2 regions of the Streptomyces sp. NPDC043853 genome follow, and region 1 is predicted to be linked to the other one. Evidence: riboswitches for the same ligand, from Rfam matches in the RefSeq annotation. Region 1 holds a riboswitch; the other holds the start of a gene.
The links. A riboswitch is a leader RNA that binds a small molecule or an ion and turns the genes downstream of it on or off. The one in region 1 is predicted to bind ZMP and ZTP.

Region 1 (9,324 bases):
CGGCCGCCTGGCCCGTGCCGGGGTCCGGCCCGAGGACGTGGACGTCGTGGTCAACACGCACGTCCACGCCGACCACGTCGGCTGGAACACGACCGCCGAGGACGGCGCGTGGGTGCCGGCCTTCCCCCGTGCGCGGTACCTCGTCCCGGCCGCGGACGACTTCCACTTCGGCCCGGACAACGGGTACGGCCAGGGCCGGCAGGAGGACGACCGGCTCGTCTACGAGGACAGCATCGCGCCCGTCCACCGGGCCGGGCAGGCCGTGCTGTGGGACGGCGAACACCGTATCGACGAGCACCTGGTACTGGAGTCCGCGCCCGGCCACACTCCCGGCTCGTGCGTGCTGCGGGTCGCCTCGCGGGGCGAGCGGGCCGTGTTCACCGGGGACCTGCTGCACAGTCCGGTGCAGATCCTGAGCCCGTCCTGCAACAGCTGCTTCTGCCTGGACCCGCGGCAGGCCGCGGCCAGCCGCCGCCGGATCCTCGGACGGGCCGCGGACGAGCGGGAGCTCGTGGTGCCGGCCCACTTCGGCGGAACGGGCGCGGTGGAGGTCCGCCGGTCGGGCTCGGGCTTCGCTCTCGGAGCGTGGGCGACGGCCTGAAGCGGACCGTCACTGGCCACGACCACAGCCACGACCACGGCCACGGGGCGCCGGGCCCGGACCGAGGCCGGACCCGTCCCGTGCCCGTGGTCCGGCCCCGGCTCGCGGCATCGCCAGGCGCCGCCCCGCACCGCCCAACACCGGCTCAGATCCGCACGAAGGAACGGAGCTCGTACGTCGGCTCACCGCGCGGGCTGTCGGGGTCGGGCAACGCCTCCAGCCGGGCCGCCAGCTCCGCCGGGGTGATGCCGCGCGGGGCGACCCGGGAGGCGTAGCGGCCCGCCAGGAGGGCCTGCGCGGCGCCCCGCGGGCTACGTCCCTGGCCATGGCCGGTGAAGCGGGCCCGCCCGTGCGGACGCAGGCCCGCGGCGGCGGCGTACGCGGTGACCTCGTCGGCCGCGTCCGCGGGCCGCGCCGTCAGATGTGCGGCCAGCACCTCGTCGATATCGCTCCCGACGTCGTGCGCCGCGTCCTTGTCCACCGTGGTGACGAACACGCCCCCGGGCCTCAGCACCCGGCCCGCCTCCGCGATCACCGCCGCGGCCGTGCCCGGTTCCCGCAGCAGGTGCAGCAGCCACACGGCGGTGACGGCGTCCAGCGCACCCGCCCGGAACGGCAGCCGGGTCCCGGTGCCCAGCAGCATCGGGACTCCGCGCGCGGCGGCCATCGCCGCCATGCCGGACGAGGCGTCCAGCCCCAGCACCCGCAGCCCGGGGCGGTGCAGCCGGGTGGTGACGATGCCGGTGCCGCAGCCGAGGTCGAGGACGGTGCGGGTGCCGGGCGGGAGCAGGCCGAGGACCGCGGTCGCGGCCGCTTCGGCACGCGGGACCCCGCCGCGCGTGGCGTCGTACGCCTCGGCCTCGGCGTCGTAGTCGACCAGCGGCCCGGTCCGCACCCCACCCGCCGCAGCCCCTCCCGGCATCGGAACCGGTGCCGGTGCCGGTATCGGTATCGGCGCCGACGCCATCAACTGGCCCCGTGTGCGGGAGCGATGCCCTCGACGCGCTCGGCCAGCTCGAAGTCCGTCTCGGTCACCGTGCCGCCCGCGCTGTGGGTGTTCAGCGACAGCCGGACGGTGTTGTAGCCCAGGGTCAGATCGGAGTGGTGGTTCAACTCCTCCTGCACGGTGGCGATGTGGGCGACAAGGGCGCTCGCCGCCATGTGCGTGCCCAGCCGGTAGGTGCGCAGGATGTGATCGTCCTCGAAGGCCCACCCCGGCAGCTCCCGCAACCGGTCCTCGATCTCCTTCTGCGACAGCGGCTCACTCGGCATCCAGCGGCTCCTTCTCCACGGCCGTTTCCATGACGTGGGGTCAAGGTTCCCACAGCGCGGGCCGGAGGGAAGCTTTCGCGCCATAGTGCACGCGGGTTCTTCTGCTCCTTCCGTGGCCGCGGCGCCACCCGTATGCTCCTGCGCCGGACGTGACTGTTACCGGCGGTAACGAGGGGGCACCGACATGGCGCGCACGGGCGGTTCCGGGCACACGGGCGGGTCCGGGTATACACGCGGGTCCGGGTATACACGCGGCGGCGAGGGCACAGCCGGCAGTGAGGGCACAGCCGGCGGCGAAGGCACGGGCGGCACCAGGCGCACGTTCCTCGCGGGCACCGCCGGCGCGGCCGGCGCGCTGGCCGCCACCGGAGCCCTGGCTCCCCCGGCCGCCGCCTCACCGGCCACCCCCGCCACCGCGTCCGCGGGCAGCGGAGCCGGGCGGGCCGGGGCCCGGCGGGTCGCCGTGCTCGGGGGCGGAGTGGCCGGTCTGACCGCCGCGCACGAACTCGCCGAGCGCGGCTACGCCGTCACGGTGTACGAGCGCCGCGCGCTCGGCGGCAAGGCGCGCAGCATGGACGTGCCGGGCAGCGCGCGCGGCGGCCGCAGGCCGCTGCCCGCCGAGCACGGCTTCCGCTTCATCCCCGGCATCTACCACAACCTGCCCGACACGATGAGGCGCATCCCCTTCCCCGGCCACGCCAACGGCGTATGGGACAACCTGGTCGCCCCACGCGAGATGATGTTCGCCCGGGCAGCCGGCCGCGAGGACCTCCGCGGCCCCATCCCCTGGCCGGGGCACACACCTGCCGAGCTCACCCTGGACGAGATCCGCCGGATGCTCACCGGCTTCGTGGAGACCCTGGCGCACCTTCCCCTGCACGAGACGGCGTACTTCGTCGACCGCGCCCTCGTCTTCCTCACCAGCTGCGACGAGCGGCGCGACGAGGTGTGGGAGCGCACACCGTGGTGGGAGTTCACCCGGGCCGCCCGGATGTCCACCGAATACCAGCGGATCCTCGCCATCGGCGTCACCCGCAACATCGTCGCCACCAAGGCGGAGGAGGCGTCCACCCGCACCGTCGGAACGCTCGGCGAGGCCTTCGTCTTCAACGCACTGGGCCGCGGGGCCGACGGCCCACCGGACAGGATCCTCAACCTCCCCACCAACGAGGCCTGGATCGACCCCTGGGAGAGCCATCTGCGCGCCCTGGGCGTCGAGTTCCGGATCGGCTGGACCGTCCGCGAAGTCCGGTACGCCGACGGACGCGTCAGCGGGGTGGTGGTCGACGACCCGGCCGGTGGCCGGCAGACGGTCACCGCCGACCACTACGTCTCGGCCATGCCGGTCGAACACGCCCGCCGCACCTGGGGCGCTGCACTGCGCGCCGCCGACCCGATGCTCGGCCGCTGCGACCTGCTGCAGACCGACTGGATGACCGGCATCCAGTTCTACCTGACCGAGCGGGCGCCCCTCGTCCACGGCCACCTCAACTGCATCGACTCCCCGTGGTCGCTGACCGCCATCCAGCAGGCCGAACACTGGCCGGCCCGCGACTTCCCCGCCGACTACGGCGACGGCGCGGCGGTGGACTGCCTGTCCGTGGACATCTCGGAGTGGGACAAGCCGGGGATCCTGTACGGGAAGACGGCCAAGCAGTGCACCCGCGAGGAGGTCGCCCGCGAGGTGTGGGCACAGCTGAAGGCCTCTCTGAACGACACCGGCCGCACCGTACTGACCGATTCCAGGCTCCACTCGTGGTTCCTGGACCCGGGTGTGGACGGACTGGGCACCCCGAACCCGGTCAACGAGGACCAGCTGCTGATCCACCCGGTGGGCACCCTCCACAACCGTCCGACGGCCGCGACCCGCGTCCCCAACTTCTTCCTCAGTGGCGACTACGTGGCCGTGGACATCGACCTCGCGACGATGGAGGGTGCCAACGCCTCCGCCCGCGCCGCCGTCAACGCCCTGCTGGACCGGGACGGTTCGGCGGCGGCGCGCTGCACCATCCGGAAGCCGTACCGGGCGCCGGCGGTCGAGGCACTCAAACGGCACGACCGCCTGCGCTACCGTCTCGGCCTGCGAAACGCCTTCGACGTGGGCTGACCAGGGCGGACCCGGTTCGGCTAGCGTCGCGGCATGACGACTGCCACCACTGCGGGCCCGGCCCCCGTCGGCGCCCTGCTCCGCACCTGGCGCAAACGGCGCGGCATCAGCCAGCTGGAGCTGGCGAGCCGCGCCGATTCCTCGTCCCGCCACATCAGCTTCATCGAGACGGGCCGCTCGCGGCCCAGCGAGGACATGCTGATGAAACTCGCCGACCACCTCGACGTACCGATGCGGGATCGCAACTCGCTGCTCCTGGCCGCCGGTTACGCCCCACGGTACGCGCACACCCCACTCGACGATCCGTCGATGGGGACGCTCCGGGACGGCCTGGAGCGGCTACTGGCGGGCTACGAGCCGTACCCCGCGCTGGTCGTGGACGCCACGTACAACGTGATCGCCGCGAACCGCGGCATCCTCATGCTGATGGACGGCCTGCCCGAACACCTGCTCGCCGCGCCGCTGAACGCGATGCGGATCACCCTGCACCCCGAGGGCCTGGCCCCCAGGATCGTCAACATCAAGGAATGGCGCGGACACCTGCTGGCCCAGATGGAGCGCCAGATCGCCCTGGCCCGCTCCGAACGGCTGCGCGCCCTCTACGACGAGGTCTCGGCCTACCCGGTCCCGGACCGCCCGGGCGACGCGGAGCCGGACGAACCGGTCCCGTACTTCGCCCTCCCCCTGGTCATCGAACACGACGGCCACGTGCTGTCCTTCGTCTCGTCCATCTCGACCTTCAACACCCCGATGGACGTGACCGTCGCCGAGCTGGCCATCGAGACGATGCTCCCGGCCGACCCGGCGACGGTGAAGTACCTCCGCTCACTGGGTGGTTGAGCGCAACGCCAGCTGCTGGGCGACGGCGAACCCGGCGACGGCGAGGGCCTGTGCCGGGATCCACACCATCCCGGCCGCGGTCGGCGAGAACCACACGACCAGCGCCACCAGACTGGCCACGGCCCAGAGGTAGTTGATCTCGACGACGGCCTTCACGGCACCGGCCGCCGGCTCCCGCCGCGAAGCCAGCCACCCGACCCCGGCGGCGTACACGACGAGCAGGATCCCGAGCTCGAAAAGCAGCCCCTCACCCACCCCGATCAGCTCCCCGACCGGCCCGGCGAAGGCCACGTACGCCAGCCCGTTGCCGCCGGTGACCACTGCGTCGAGAGCGAGAAACCGCCGCAACACGGCCTGCGGCTCGGTGGTGCGGGCAATACCGTTCAACAGCGTCCCGGTCGCGGACATGGGAACCCTCCTTGGGGCAGGAAATCCGAAAACCACAGGTCAACCCGGGCCCCGAGACCGAGTGCGCGGCCTCGGAACCCGATGCCCCAACGATGCCGGGGCGGAGGGTGGGGGGTCGATTACCTGGGGGGTAATGCAGGGGCGGGGCGGGGTGGCGCGGAGGAGGTTCCCTCGGACCGGACCGGACCGGGTTGCTGGGGTGGGGTCTGGGTGTGCCGGGGCTTCGCCCGGGCGGAATCAGGGAGCACCCGGGGGCTGCCCGTCAGTCCCAGTGTCATTACGTGCCGCCCGCCGGCGTCAAGGGCGCTCCCGTTGGTCGCGTCGGCAAGCCGATGGCCCTTCGGGCCCCCCTTGACACCGACGACCGTCACGCAACGACAAGGACTGTCGGGCCGCCCCCCGGGGGATGGCATGGAGGGACCAAGGCCACATTCGCTCTGGCGTTGGCGGGCACCAGCAGCGGCTCCGCCCGGCCAGCCGCCCTCCGGGCGGACGCGGAAGTGAAGTCGATCAGATCTACGCAATCCAAGCCGGTCCAGGCGCCCCAAATCGCTACGCGCTCCTCTTTCTCGGCGGATGCGGGCCGCCGGTGCCCGGACATAGACCGCCAACGATCGCTACGCGCTCCTGTCCGTCTCGGCGGCAGGCGGCCCGCCCGGGGCCAAGACCATCACGCGGCAACAAGCGCCACCGATCACCACGCGCTCCGGAAGGAGCGGCGGCCGACAGGCCGATGGGCTGAAGCAGACAGTCAGCGCACGAGCGCCCGACGAGCAACCCCCGACAGTCCGCACCCCCCGATAGCCCGCACCCGCCGACAGACCGAAGCGCGTAGCGATCCGTGGCGGTCTCTGTCCGGCCACCGGCCGCCCGCACCCGCCGTCCGACAGGAGCGCGTAGCGATCTGGTGCGCCTGGACCGGCTCGGATTACGTAGATCTGATCCACTTCACCCCCGCGCCCGCCCGGAGGGCGGCTGGCCGAGCGCAAGCCGCTGCCCGTGCCCGGCAACGCCAGAGCCCCAGGATCCGAAGGCTCCTCCCATGCCATCCCCCGGGGGCCGCCCGACAGTCCTTGTCGTTGCGTGACGGTCGTCGGTGTCAAGGGTGGCCCGAAGGGCCATCGGCTTGCCGACGCGACCGGAGGGAGCGCCCTTGACGCCGACGGCCGGCACGTAATGACACTGGGACTGACGGGCAGCACCCGGGCACCCCCCAGATTCTGTCCAGGCGAAGCACCGGCACACCCCCGACCCCGCCCCGCAGGCTGGTCGCGCTCAGGCCTCGACCCGCTACCCCCGACCCGCCACCCCCGCCCTACTACCCCCGACCCGCCACCGTCGACCCGGCGCCCCGACCCGGTCAGGCTTCCGCGTTCGCCTGCGCCTGGGTCTCCGCCGCCGTCACCGTCTGCTCCAGCAGGACCGCGATCGTCATCGGGCCCACGCCGCCCGGGACCGGGGTGATCAGGGAGGCGCGTTCCGCGGCCGAGGCGAAGTGGACGTCGCCGACGTTGCCCTCGTTGTAGCCGGCGTCCAGGACGACCGCGCCGGGCTTGATGTCCTCGCCCCGGATGAACTCGGCCTTTCCGACGGCCGCGACCAGGACGTCCGCCTGGCGCACGATCGAGGAGAGGTCCTGCGTGCGGGAGTGACAGTAGGTGACCGTGGCGTTGCGCTCCAGCAGCAGCATGCCGGCCGGCTTGCCCAGGATCGCGCTGCGGCCCACGACCACCGCGTGCTTGCCGGTCAGGTCGACCTCGTACTCCTCCAGCAGGCGCATGATGCCGCCGGGGGTGCAGGAGACGAATCCGGGCAGGCCGAAGCCCATGGCGGCGAAGGAGTGCATGGTGACGCCGTCCACGTCCTTGCCGGGGGCGATGGCCTCGAAGGCGGCGCGCTCGTCGATGTGGTGCGGCACCGGGTGCTGGAGCAGGATGCCGCTGATCTCCGGGTCCTCGGAGAGGCCCGTGATCACCGCCACCAGTTCCTCGGTGGTGGTCTCCGCGGGGAGCGCCACGTGCCGGGAGGTGATGCCGGCCTTGGCGCAACGGTTCTGCTTCATGCGGACGTACGTCACGGACGCCGGGTCCTCGCCGACCAGCACGGTGGCCAGACAGGGGGCCTTCCCGGTGCGCTCGGTGATCGCGGCGGCACGGGCGGCGGTCCGCTCGGCTATGCGGCGGGCGAGGGCGGTGCCGTCCATCAGGCGGGCGGTGGCGGTCGTCATAGGGGTCTCCTGAACGTCGCTGCGGGTTCGCGGTACGCAGTGCGCGTACGCGGTTCGCGGTCTCGCCCAGGCGCGCGGCAGTCGACGTACGGTCGTACGCCGGGCCGCTCCCCGGTGGTGATCCACCCGAACGCCAGTCACGGCCCGCGCCCACTGTAGTCGAGTCGGCACGCGGTCCGGCGACGGGATGTGCATCACCGTCCGGTGCGATGGGCGGTGGAGAACCGACGCACCGGCTCGGGTGATCGGGACATGACACCCGTATTCGGCCTCCCCGGGCGGCGAGGCCTTCGAGCTGGTCGTCAGCCGGTATCCGGTGGCCAGACCACCCCTGCGACCATCTGGTGGCCACCTGATGGGACGTGATCGCCCGGGGGCTGAGACCGGGGGTACCTATTCCTCCCGGCAGGTCGGGCCGTCCGGCGTGTTCGAGCCGGTCGGGTATGTGCTCGGTCCGCAGCCGGAGGAGGTCCGGCGGGCCCGGTGGTCCGACGACGCGGTCGCCGGCGCCGAGAAGGACGGGCCGGTGGTGACCGACGGGCGGTCGGAACGGTTGCGGACGGAGTTCCACGGCATCGGTGTGGTGATCTGATTCCTGCGGAAGGCGGTCCGGCCGGTGCCGGGCTACGCGGTCGGGCACTGCCGGGACCGGCTGCGTGAGCTGCACGAACGGATCGAGCGCGAAGGTCCGCTCGTGGCGCGTACACCGCGCTTCCTCGTCGAGGCCCGCGCGCCCGGCCGCCCCGGACCGACCCCTGGTCCGGGGCGGACACGGCGGGTAGTCCGGGCCTCTCGGGGGCGCACGCACCCCGCCGGGCGCGCCCTGGCGCACGCAGCGTGGCGCAGGTCACTCAATTCCGCGCGTAACGAATCGACTCGGGCGGCCGATGAACCGACAGGTGTCCTCGCGCGGCGCCGGAATACCGACCCCCGGTCGGACGTTTCCGCAAGGCCGCGCGATGATGTCCCGCCCGTCCTTTATCTGCTCGCAACGAGAGGCTCCTTGTGTCGCTCAGCCCGTCCCGTACGTTCCCTCCGGAGATCGCCGAATCCGAGGCCCTGGTCGCGCTCGTCGAGCGTGGCCGCGAGCAGGGTCACATCAACGGTGACGACGTGCGCCTGGCCTTCGAGGCCGGCCGCATCCCGGTGGACCAGTGGAAGCGGGTCCTGCGCAGCCTGAACCAGGTCCTGGACGAGGAGGGTGTGACCCTGCACGTCAGCGCCGCGCCCGCCGCCAAGACGGCCGCGAAGAAGCCCCGCAAGGCCGCGGCGGCCCCGGCCCGCACCACGGTGAAGAAGACCGCCGCCCCGCCGCGCCCGATCGGCGCGCGCAAGACGGCGGCCGCTGCCCCGGCCCCCGCTGCGGCGATATCGGCTCAGCCGACCGCGGCCACCGCCGAGGCCGTCACCGGGGAAGCCGCTGCCACCGCATCCGTCGCCGCAGAGCCGAAGAAGCGCGCGACGAAGAAGACCACGACCGCGAAGAAGACCACCGCCAAGAAGACGGCGGCGAAGAAGACCGCCAAGGACGCCGACGGCGAAGAGACCGTCGACGTCGAGAACGACGAGCTGTTCGAGAACCTCGAGGACGACAACGAGGAGGAGCCGGCCAAGCCCGGCCAGGGCTTCGTGCTGTCCGACGAGGACGACGACGACGCGCCGGCGCAGACGGTGATGGTGGCCGGCGCCACCGCCGACCCGGTCAAGGACTACCTGAAGCTGATCGGCAAGGTGCCGCTGCTCAACGCCGAGCAGGAGGTCGAGCTCGCCAAGCGGATCGAGGCCGGCCTGTTCTCCGAGTACAAGCTCGAGGAGGAGGAAGACCTCAAGCCCGCGTACCGGCGCGAGCTGGAGATCCTGGTCGAGGAC
Region 2 (9,324 bases), on a different contig from region 1:
CACCCGCAAGGCCGTCTCCGAGGCGCCGAACGAGGCGTTCGGGTACGGGGATCCGCGAGGCCGGGTGGAGCTGCGGGAGGCACTGGCCGGCTATCTCGCGCGGGCCCGCGGGGTGCACGCGGACCCGGAGCGGATCGTGCTGTGCGCGGGCTTCGTGCACGGGCTGATGCTGCTGGCGAAGGTGCTGCGGGCCCGGCGGGTGCGGGAGGTCGCGGTGGAGTCGTACAGCCTGGACGTCCACCGGAACCTGCTGGCGGCGGCGGGCCTGCGCACCCGGCCGCTGCTCGTGGACGCGGCGGGGGCGGACACCCCCGCGCTGGCCGGACTGCCGGTGGGGGCGGTGCTGATGACGCCCGCGCACCAGTTCCCGACCGGGGTGGCGCTCACCCCGGACCGGCGGGCGGCGGCGGTGGACTGGGCACGGTCCTCGGGCGGGCTGGTCCTGGAGGACGACTACGACGGGGAGTTCCGCTACGACCGGCAGCCGGTGGGCGCGCTCCAGGGGCTGGACCCCGACCGGGTGGTCTATCTGGGCACGGCCAGCAAGTCCCTCGCGCCGGGGCTGCGGATGGGCTGGATGGTGGTGCCGCCGGAGCTCCTGGACGAGGTCCTCGCGGTCCGCGGGCCGGTCGACTGGACGTGCAGCGCGCTGGAGCAGCTGACCCTGGCCCAGTTCATCTCCTCGGGGGCGTACGACCGGCACGTACGCGGCATGCGGCTGCGGTACCGGCGGCGGCGGGACCAGCTCGTGGCGGCGCTCGGCGGGCGGGTGGCGGTGTCCGGGATCGCGGCCGGGCTGCACGCGGTGCTGGACCTCGGGCCGGGGTCGGAGCGGGCCGTCCTGCAGTCCGCGGCGCGGCACGACCTCGCGCTGGACGGGCTGGCGGTGTTCCGGCACCCGGAGGCGGAGCTGCCGCCGCGTGACGCGCTGGTGGTGGGCTACGGCACGCCATCGGACAGTGCGTGGGCGCCTACGCTCGCGGCGCTGTGCGCGGCGCTCCCCTAGCGCGCGGCGTTGCCCTTGCGGGCGGCGTTGCCCTTGCGGGCCGGTGCTGCCCTGGCGGCCGGCCGGCCGCCGCGACCGTGCGGGTGCCGGCCGTTGCCACGGCCGTGCGGGGCCGGCGGTCGCACGCCGTGCTGTGCGGGTGCCGGCCGTTGCTTCGGCCGTGGGGGCAGGGCGGCCGGATGCGCCCGGCCGTGTGGGCAGTCGTGCCGCAGGGCGGCACGGGTGGGCACACGGCACCCCGGTCCCGCGAGGGCTCGCGCAGCCTCCCCGCGCCCCGGTCCGGCTGCGGTCCGGACCCCGTCCGGGCGGAGCTCCGCTCCTGGCGGTGCCGGGCCCGGCGAAGCCACCGCCCTGCCCGGGCGGCGCTGCGGCGAAGCGCGCCATGGCTTCGGTGGGGCGGGAGCGAGCCCGCTGGGCGGCGTTCCGGTGTGCCCACCCGTTCCGCCCTGCGGAACGCCTGCCCACACCTCAGCGGAGCTGCCTGCCCACACCTCAGCGGAGGTGCCTGCCTGCACCTCGGCGGAGGTGCCCGCCCACACCTCGGCGGAGGCCGCCCACACCTCGGTGGGGCCTGCCCACACCTCGGCGGAGGTGCCCGCCCACACCTCGGCGGAGGCCGCCCACACCTCGGCGGGGCCTGCCCGAGCCTCGGCGGAGGTGCCCGCCCACACCTCGGCGGAGGCCGCCCGTACCTCCGGCGGAGGCAGGCCGCACCTCTGGCGGAGGGCGAGGGAGGGCGCAGCCCTGGGGAACGCGTGCCCGCCCCTCCGGCGGAGGGTGTGGGAGGGCGCAGCTCTGCGGGACGCCTGCTCACACCTCGGCGGAGGCCGCGCACACCTTGGCGGAGGCGGCGTCGCGCACACCCTCGGCGGGCGCGGCGCCCGGACCCCGGCGGGCGCGGCGCCCGGACCTCGGCGGAGGCCGCGCGCAGACCCCGGCGGAGGCGGCGTCGCCCCGGCCTCGGCGGAGGCGGCGCCAAGGCCAACGCGGAAGCCGGTCATGGCTCCGGCGGAGCCGGTTCGCCGAAGCGGGAGAGGGCGAGCGCGCCGGCCACGGCGACGGCGAAGCCGAGGACGGCGAGCCAGGTGAGGCCGGGGCGGGTGCGGTCGCCCAGACAGAGGACGCCCACCAGGGCCGGGCCGACCGTTTCGCCCAGGACCAGGCCCGCCGTCGCGGTCGTGACCGAGCCGCGGGCCAGCGCGGAGGTGAGGAGCAGGAAGGCCGCCCCGCCGCCGGTCAGCAGGGCGTAGAAGGCCGGGTTCGTCAGGAGCGCGGCCGGCGCGAGGTCGTCGATCAGGCGGACCGAGACCTCCACCACCCCGAAGCCCGTGCCCGCGGCCAGGCCCAGCACCAGTGCCCGCGGCCCCTGCGGCAGCCGGGGGCCCAGCACGGCGCCGAGCAGCAGGATGCCCGCCGCCACCCCGAGCATGGCGTAGCGCAGGGCGTCGGAGCCCTCCTCCGTGCCCTCCGCGCCCGAGGCGAGCCCGAGTATCGCCAGCCCGGCGCAGACGGTGGCGACCGCCGCCCACTCCGCCCGGCTCAGCCGGACCCGCAGCAGCCGTGCCGCCACCACCGCGGTGACCGCGAGGCTCGCCGCCAGCGCGGCGCTCACCGCGTAGATCGGGATGCGCCGCAGCGCGATGATCTGGAGCACGAAACCCGCCCCGTCGAGCGTCAGACCGAGCAGATACCGCCACTGCCGTACCGCCCGGAGGAACAGGGCCGCGTCCACCCCCGATCCCGCCCCGCCGGTCCCGTCCGCCCCGCCGGTCGCCGCCGCGGCGCGGGCCGCCACGGCCTGCAGCACCGAGGCCGTACCGAAGCAGACCGCCGCACCCAGCGCGCAAACCATCCCAATCAGCACAAACAGAATGTAGTGCAGCCCTCACCCGGGGTCTCTGCGACGGCCGGATTCCATCCCCAGCGCGGCCACCCCTAGTCTGTCCGCAGCACGCCACCGGTAGGGGGAGCATCAGACATGGAAAGCAGCAGCATCGAGCCCGGCACCGTCAGTGCCGTCAGTGCCGTGAGTGCCGTGACCCGGCGGCGCATGCGCTCCGGCGGGGTCGCGCTCGGCGGCATGGGCCTGCTCGCGGCCACCCTGGTCGCCTGCGGCAGCGATTCCGAGCCGGACCGCCGCTGCGCCGACCGCGTCACCCTCGACCAGCTCAACATGGAGGAGTGCAAGAAGGGCGGCCGCGGCGCCTGGTACTACGGCGGCTACGTCCCCTCGGGCAACAAGGTCACCGGCGGCAGCTTCGACAAGAGCGCCGTCAAGCGGGGCGGCATCGGCGGCGGCTCCAGCTCCAGCGGCGGCTGAGCGCCACCGCCCGGCGCCACCCGGCACAGCGCAGAACCCAGGACGACAAGGACCGGACGTGAAGCGGCACACCATCGATCCCCGCCCCGACTGGCAGAAGACCGTCGAGGAGCAGGGGCTGATCTACCCGCTCACCCGCTACCCCGACGACTCCCTGCGCCCGTACTGGGACGAGAGCGCGTACTACTCCTTCAGCCTCCCCGAGGTGGAGGCGCTGGAGGACGTCGTCGAGGACCTGCACGCCATGTGCCTGGCGGCGGCCGCGCACATCGTGGAGCACGAGCGCTACGCGGACCTGGGGATCACCGACCCCGGGCTGCAGCGGCTGATCGCCGAGTCCTGGCGGCGCCGCGCCGAACAGCCCTCCCTCTACGGCCGGTTCGACCTCCGCTACGACGGCACCGGCCCGGCCAAGATGCTGGAGTACAACGCCGACACCCCCACCTCGCTGGTGGAGGCGGCCAGCCCGCAGTGGTTCTGGATGGAGGAGCGCTTCCCCGGCGCCGACCAGTGGAACTCCCTGCACGAGCGCCTGGTCGACGCCTGGCGCCGGCAGGCCGAACTGCTCCCGCCCGGCCCGGTCCACTTCGCGCACTCCGAGGCCGACGAGCTCGGCGAGGACCTGATGACCGTCGCCTACCTCCAGGAGACCGCCGAACAGGCCGGCCTGGAGACGGTCGCGCTGTCCGTCGAGAAGATCGGCTGGGACCGGCTGTCCGGCCGGTTCGTGGACGAGAAGCTGAAGTTCATCCGCAGCTGCTTCAAGCTCTACCCGTGGGAGTGGCTGGCCGAGGACGAGTTCGGCCCGCAGGTCCTCGACACCCTGGACACCGGCGGAGGCACCGGCAGCACCTGCTGGATCGAGCCCGTCTGGAAGATGCTGCTCTCCAACAAGGCGCTGCTGGCGGTCCTCTGGGAGCTGTTCCCGGAGCACCCGAACCTGCTGCCCGCCTACCTCGACGGGCCGCGCGAGCTCGCCGAGGACGGCGGCCCCGGCTATGTGGCCAAGCCGCTGCTGGGCCGCGAGGGCGCCGGGGTCACCGTGCACCCGCCCGGCGGCGCCCCGTACGTGCCGGCGCAGCCGGGGGAGCCCCGGGAACCGGTGTGTTTCCAGGCCCTCGCCCCGCTGCCGGACTTCGACGGCAACCGGGTGGTGCTCGGCGCGTGGGTCGTCGAGGAGGAGGCGGCCGGGCTCGGCATCCGCGAGTCCGCGGGGCTGATCACGGACGAGTACGCCCGCTTCCTGCCCCACGTGATCCTCTGACGGAAGCAGCGGAAGCAGCGGAAGCTGCGGAAGGGCCCGCGGACGCCGGTGACCCGGCGCACGCCCGCCGCCCGCTGCCCGCCGCCCGCCGTGCGCCGGTCGCGCTACGCGGACAGCACCGCCCGCAGCTGGTCCAGCCCCCAGTCCAGGTCCTCCTTGCTGATCACCAGAGGCGGCGCGATCCGGATCGTGGCCCCGTGGGTGTCCTTCACCAGCACCCCGCGTTCCATGAGCCGCTCGGACACCTCCCGCCCGGAGCCGTGCCCGGGCGCGATGTCCACGCCAGCCCACAGGCCCCGCCCGCGTACGGCGGTCACCGCGCCCCCGCCCACCAGCAGGCCCAGTTCCTGGTGCAGGTGGTCGCCGAGCTCGGCGGCCCGCTGCTGGTACTCGCCGCTGCGCAGGATCGCGACGACCTCCAGGGCCACCGCGCAGGCGAGGGGGTTCCCGCCGAAGGTGGAGCCGTGCTCGCCCGGCCGGAACACGCCGAGCACGTCCCGGTCGGCGACCACCGCCGACACCGGGACCACGCCGCCGCCCAGCGCCTTGCCCAGGATGTAGACGTCCGGGACGACGTCCTCGTGGTCGCAGGCGAAGGTGCGCCCGGTCCGGCCGAGCCCGGACTGGATCTCGTCCGCCATGAACAGCACGTTCCGCTGCCGGGTCAACTCCCGTACGCCGCGCAGGTATCCCGGCGGCGGCACCAGTACGCCCGCCTCGCCCTGGACCGGCTCCAGCAGCACCGCCACCGTGTTCGCGGTGACCGCGTCCGCCAGCGCCGTCAGGTCGCCGTACGGGACGATCTCGAAGCCGGGGGTGTAGGGGCCGTAGTGGTCGCGGGCCTCGTGGTCGGTGGAGAAGGACACGATGGTCGTGGTCCGGCCGTGGAAGTTGTTCGCGGCCACCACGATCTTGGCCTGGCCGTCGGGCACCCCCTTGACCTCGTAGCCCCACTTGCGGGCGGTCTTGACGGCCGTCTCGACCGCCTCCGCGCCCGTGTTCATGGGCAGCACCATCTCCTTGCCGCACAGCCCGGCGAGCTCCGCGCAGAACTCGGAGAACCGGTCGTGGTGGAAGGCGCGGGAGGTCAGCGTGACCCGCTCCAGCTGCGCTCTGGCGGCGTCGAGGAGGCGCCGGTTGCCGTGGCCGAAATTGAGCGCCGAGTAGCCGGCCAGCATGTCGAGGTAACGCTTGCCCTCGATGTCCGTCATCCAGGCGCCCTCCGCGGAGGCGATGACGACGGGGAGGGGATGGTAGTTGTGCGCGCTGTGCGCTTCTGCGGAGCGGATGGCATCAGCGGTAGTCGACACGGGGTCTCCGTTCGTCCGTCCTGCGCCCGGTAGGGCTGTGACAGCGTGTGGCGTCTGTTCTATCCTCGCCGCTCGCCGCGGACAGCGAAAGCGTGCCGGTGTCGTGGCCGGTTATGGTGGGGGCACGCACGGCGACTGGCGTACGGAGAACCAACTCCGGGGGAGCCGCGCGCGCATGTCCGCACACACGGCCGCCCGCCTGGGCCTCCGCGGGGTACGAAACGACACTCGACCCCGGAGGAGCCGCGATGACCGCGCGCCAGCCCGTCCCGCATCCCGCCCTGTTGTCCACCGATCCCGAACTCGCCGCGCTGGTCGCCGCGGAGGAGCGGCTGCAGGCGGACACCCTGCGGCTGATCCCCAGCGAGAACTACGTGTCCGCGGCCGTGCTGGAGGCCTCCGGCACCGTCCTGCAGAACAAGTACAGCGAGGGCTACCCGGGCCGCCGGTACTACGAAGGCCAGCAGAACATCGACCGGATCGAGGCCCTGGCCATCGAGCGGGCCAAGGGGCTGTTCGGCGTGGACCACGCCAACGTGCAGCCGTACTCCGGCTCGCCGGCCAACCTGGCCGTGTACCTGGCCTTCGCCGAGCCCGGCGACACCGTGATGGGCATGGCCCTGCCGATGGGAGGCCACCTGACGCACGGGTGGGGCGTCTCGGCGACCGGCAGCTGGTTCCGCGGCGTGCAGTACGGCGTCCGCGCGGACACCGGGCGGATCGACTACGACGCGGTGCGGGACCTCGCCCTCGCCGAACGCCCGAAGATCATCTTCTGTGGCGGTACCGCCCTGCCGCGCACGATCGACTTCGAGTCCTTCGCCTCGATCGCGAAGGAGGCCGGCGCGGTCCTGGTCGCGGACGTGGCGCACATCGCGGGCCTGATCGCGGGCGGCGCGCACCCCTCGCCGGTGCCGTACGCCGACGTGGTGTCGACCACCACCCACAAGACCCTGCGGGGGCCGCGCGGCGCGATGCTGATGTGCCGGGCCGAGCACGCCAAGGCGATCGACAAGGCGGTCTTCCCCGGTCTGCAGGGCGGCCCGCACAACCAGACCACGGCGGGCATCGCGGTGGCCCTCCACGAGGCGGCGCAGCCCTCCTTCACGGCGTACGCGCACCAGGTCGTGGCCAACGCGAAGGCGCTGGCCGCGGAGCTCCTCGACCGGGGCCTCGACCTGGTCTCGGGCGGCACCGACAACCACCTGATCCTGATCGACCTCACCCGCCGGGAGGTCCCGGGCAAGGTGGCGGCGCAGGCGCTGGACCGGGCGGGGATCGTGGTGAACTACAACACGGTGCCCTTCGACCCGCGCAAGCCGTTCGACCCGTCCGGCATCCGCATCGGCACGCCCTCCCTCACCTCCCGCGGCCTGCGGGCCGAGCACATGCCGGCCGTGGCCGACTGGATCTCCCGCGCCGTCACCGCGGCGGCCTCCGGCGACGAGCCGGCCCTCGCCCGCATCCGCGCCGAGGTCACCGCCCTCCTCGCCGACCACCCTGCCCCGGGCCTCCCGGTGTCCTAGCCCTGCCGGCCCCGACGCCGCCGGCGGGTCGGATCCCGTCGGCTCCGGCGCTACCTGCCGGTAGCGTCGGAGCCCCGCGCGGCAGACAGCAGCGGAGGCCGCGATTCCGGGCGATCGCGGCCATGGGCCGCCCCCGCACCTGCGAGAATGGCCCCATGGCCTCTGACCGTCCTCGCGCGCTCTCCGGTATCCAGCCCACCTCCGGCTCGTTCCACCTCGGGAACTACCTGGGCGCCATCCGCCAGTACGTTGCCCTGCAGGAGACCCACGACGCCTTCTACATGGTGGTCGACCTGCACGCCATCACCATGCCGCAGGATCCGAAGGACCTCCGCGCGAACACCCGGCTGTCCGCCGCCCAGCTGCTCGCGGCCGGCCTGGACCCGGAGCGCTGCACGCTCTTCGTCCAGAGCCACGTCCCCGAGCACGCGCAGCTCGGCTGGGTCATGAACTGCATCACCGGGTTCGGCGAGGCCAGCCGGATGACCCAGTTCAAGGACAAGTCCGCCAAGGGCGGCGTGAACAACGCCACCGTCGGCCTGTTCACGTACCCGATCCTGCAGGTCGCCGACATCCTCCTGTACCAGGCGGACTCCGTCCCGGTCGGCGAGGACCAGCGCCAGCACATCGAGCTGACCCGCGACCTCGCCGAGCGCTTCAACCAGCGCTTCGGCCAGACCTTCACCCTCCCGCAGGCGCACATCGTCAAGGAGGTCGCGAAGATCTACGACCTCCAGGACCCGGCGATCAAGATGTCGAAGTCGGCGTCCAGCCCCAAGGGCCTGGTCAACCTCCTCGACGAGCCCAAGGCCACCGAGAAGAAGATCAAGAGCGCGGTCACCGACACCGGCACCGAGATCCGCTTCGACGCCGAGAACAAGCCCGGCGTCAGCAACCTGCTGACCATCTACTCCACCCTCACCGGCACCGCCGTCCCGGTCCTGGAGGAGAAGTACGAGGGCAAGGGCTACGGCGCGCTGAAGACCGACCTCGCCGCCGTGATGGTCGATTTCGTCACACCCTTCAAGCAGCGCACCCAGGAGTACCTGGACGACCCGGCCGAGCTGGACGCCGTGCTGGCCAGGGGCGCGGAGAAGGCCCGTACCGTCGCCGCCGAGACCCTCGCCCGGGCCTACGACCGCATCGGGTTCCTCCCGGCGCAGCACTGATCAAGCCCCGGGCGCGCACTCGGGCACGGGCGGCTCTGGCCGTGAGGGGGGTGTCGGCCGCACACTGGGGCCAGCACCCCGACCACGGCCTGCAGACGGACACCCGGCCGCCCGGCCGACACCCGGCCGCCCGGCCACCACCCAGTCACACACCAGACGCGAGGAGACATACGTGGGGACCGTTACGCTCGGCGTTTCGATCGCGGTCCCGGAGCCGCACGGCAGCCAGCTCCAGCAGCTGCGCGCCGGCTTCGGGGACGCCGCCGCGTACGGCATCCCCACGCACGTCACCCTCGTCCCGCCCACCGAGGCCGAGACGGAGCGGCTGCCGGAGATCCGGGCCCACCTCGCCGAGGTGGCCGCGGCCTTCCGCCCGTTCCCGATGCGGCTGGCCGGCACCGGCACCTTCCGCCCGCTCTCGCCGGTGGTCTTCGTCAAGGTCGTCGAGGGCACGGTGGGCTGCACCCGGCTGCAGAGCCAGGTCCGCGCCCCCGACGGGCCGGTCAGCCGTGAGCTGGCCTTCCCGTACCACCCGCACGTCACCGTCGCCCACGGGATCTCCGAGGAGGCGATGGACCGCGCCTTCGCCGAGCTCGCGGACTACGCGGCCGCCTGGGTCTGCGACGGGTTCGCGCTCTACGAGCAGGGCTCAGACGGGGTCTGGCGCAAGCTGTGCGAGTACCCCTTCGGCACCGGCCCGACCGGTGTCCCGGCACAGCTGGGCTCACC

Region 2: it holds a riboswitch for ZMP and ZTP, as region 1 does, so the genes downstream of both, AC067U_RS21630 (serine hydroxymethyltransferase) here and AC067U_RS02455 (bifunctional 5,10-methylenetetrahydrofolate dehydrogenase/5,10-methenyltetrahydrofolate cyclohydrolase) in region 1, are expected to answer to the same signal.

The regions. Positions count from the first base shown of each region.
Region 1 is NZ_JBWKDJ010000001.1:561,978-571,301, forward strand. Features, by position in the region: gene AC067U_RS02425 (MBL fold metallo-hydrolase) at 1-601, shown strand, start outside; gene AC067U_RS02430 (class I SAM-dependent methyltransferase) at 747-1,481, opposite strand; gene AC067U_RS02435 (4a-hydroxytetrahydrobiopterin dehydratase) at 1,568-1,873, opposite strand; gene AC067U_RS02440 (hydroxysqualene dehydroxylase) at 2,229-3,980, shown strand; gene AC067U_RS02445 (helix-turn-helix domain-containing protein) at 4,014-4,820, shown strand; gene AC067U_RS02450 (hypothetical protein) at 4,806-5,228, opposite strand; gene AC067U_RS02455 (bifunctional 5,10-methylenetetrahydrofolate dehydrogenase/5,10-methenyltetrahydrofolate cyclohydrolase) at 6,589-7,455, opposite strand; ZMP/ZTP riboswitch at 7,513-7,606, opposite strand; gene AC067U_RS02460 (hypothetical protein) at 7,811-8,047, shown strand; gene AC067U_RS02465 (RNA polymerase sigma factor) at 8,461-9,324, shown strand, end outside.
Region 2 is NZ_JBWKDJ010000008.1:60,706-70,029, reverse strand. Features, by position in the region: gene pdxR (MocR-like pyridoxine biosynthesis transcription factor PdxR) at 1-1,006, shown strand, start outside; gene AC067U_RS21650 (DMT family transporter) at 2,004-2,858, opposite strand; gene AC067U_RS21645 (hypothetical protein) at 2,985-3,326, shown strand; gene AC067U_RS21640 (glutathionylspermidine synthase family protein) at 3,385-4,590, shown strand; gene rocD (ornithine--oxo-acid transaminase) at 4,695-5,900, opposite strand; ZMP/ZTP riboswitch at 6,022-6,112, shown strand; gene AC067U_RS21630 (serine hydroxymethyltransferase) at 6,149-7,426, shown strand; gene trpS (tryptophan--tRNA ligase) at 7,582-8,595, shown strand; gene AC067U_RS21620 (2'-5' RNA ligase family protein) at 8,768-9,324, shown strand, end outside.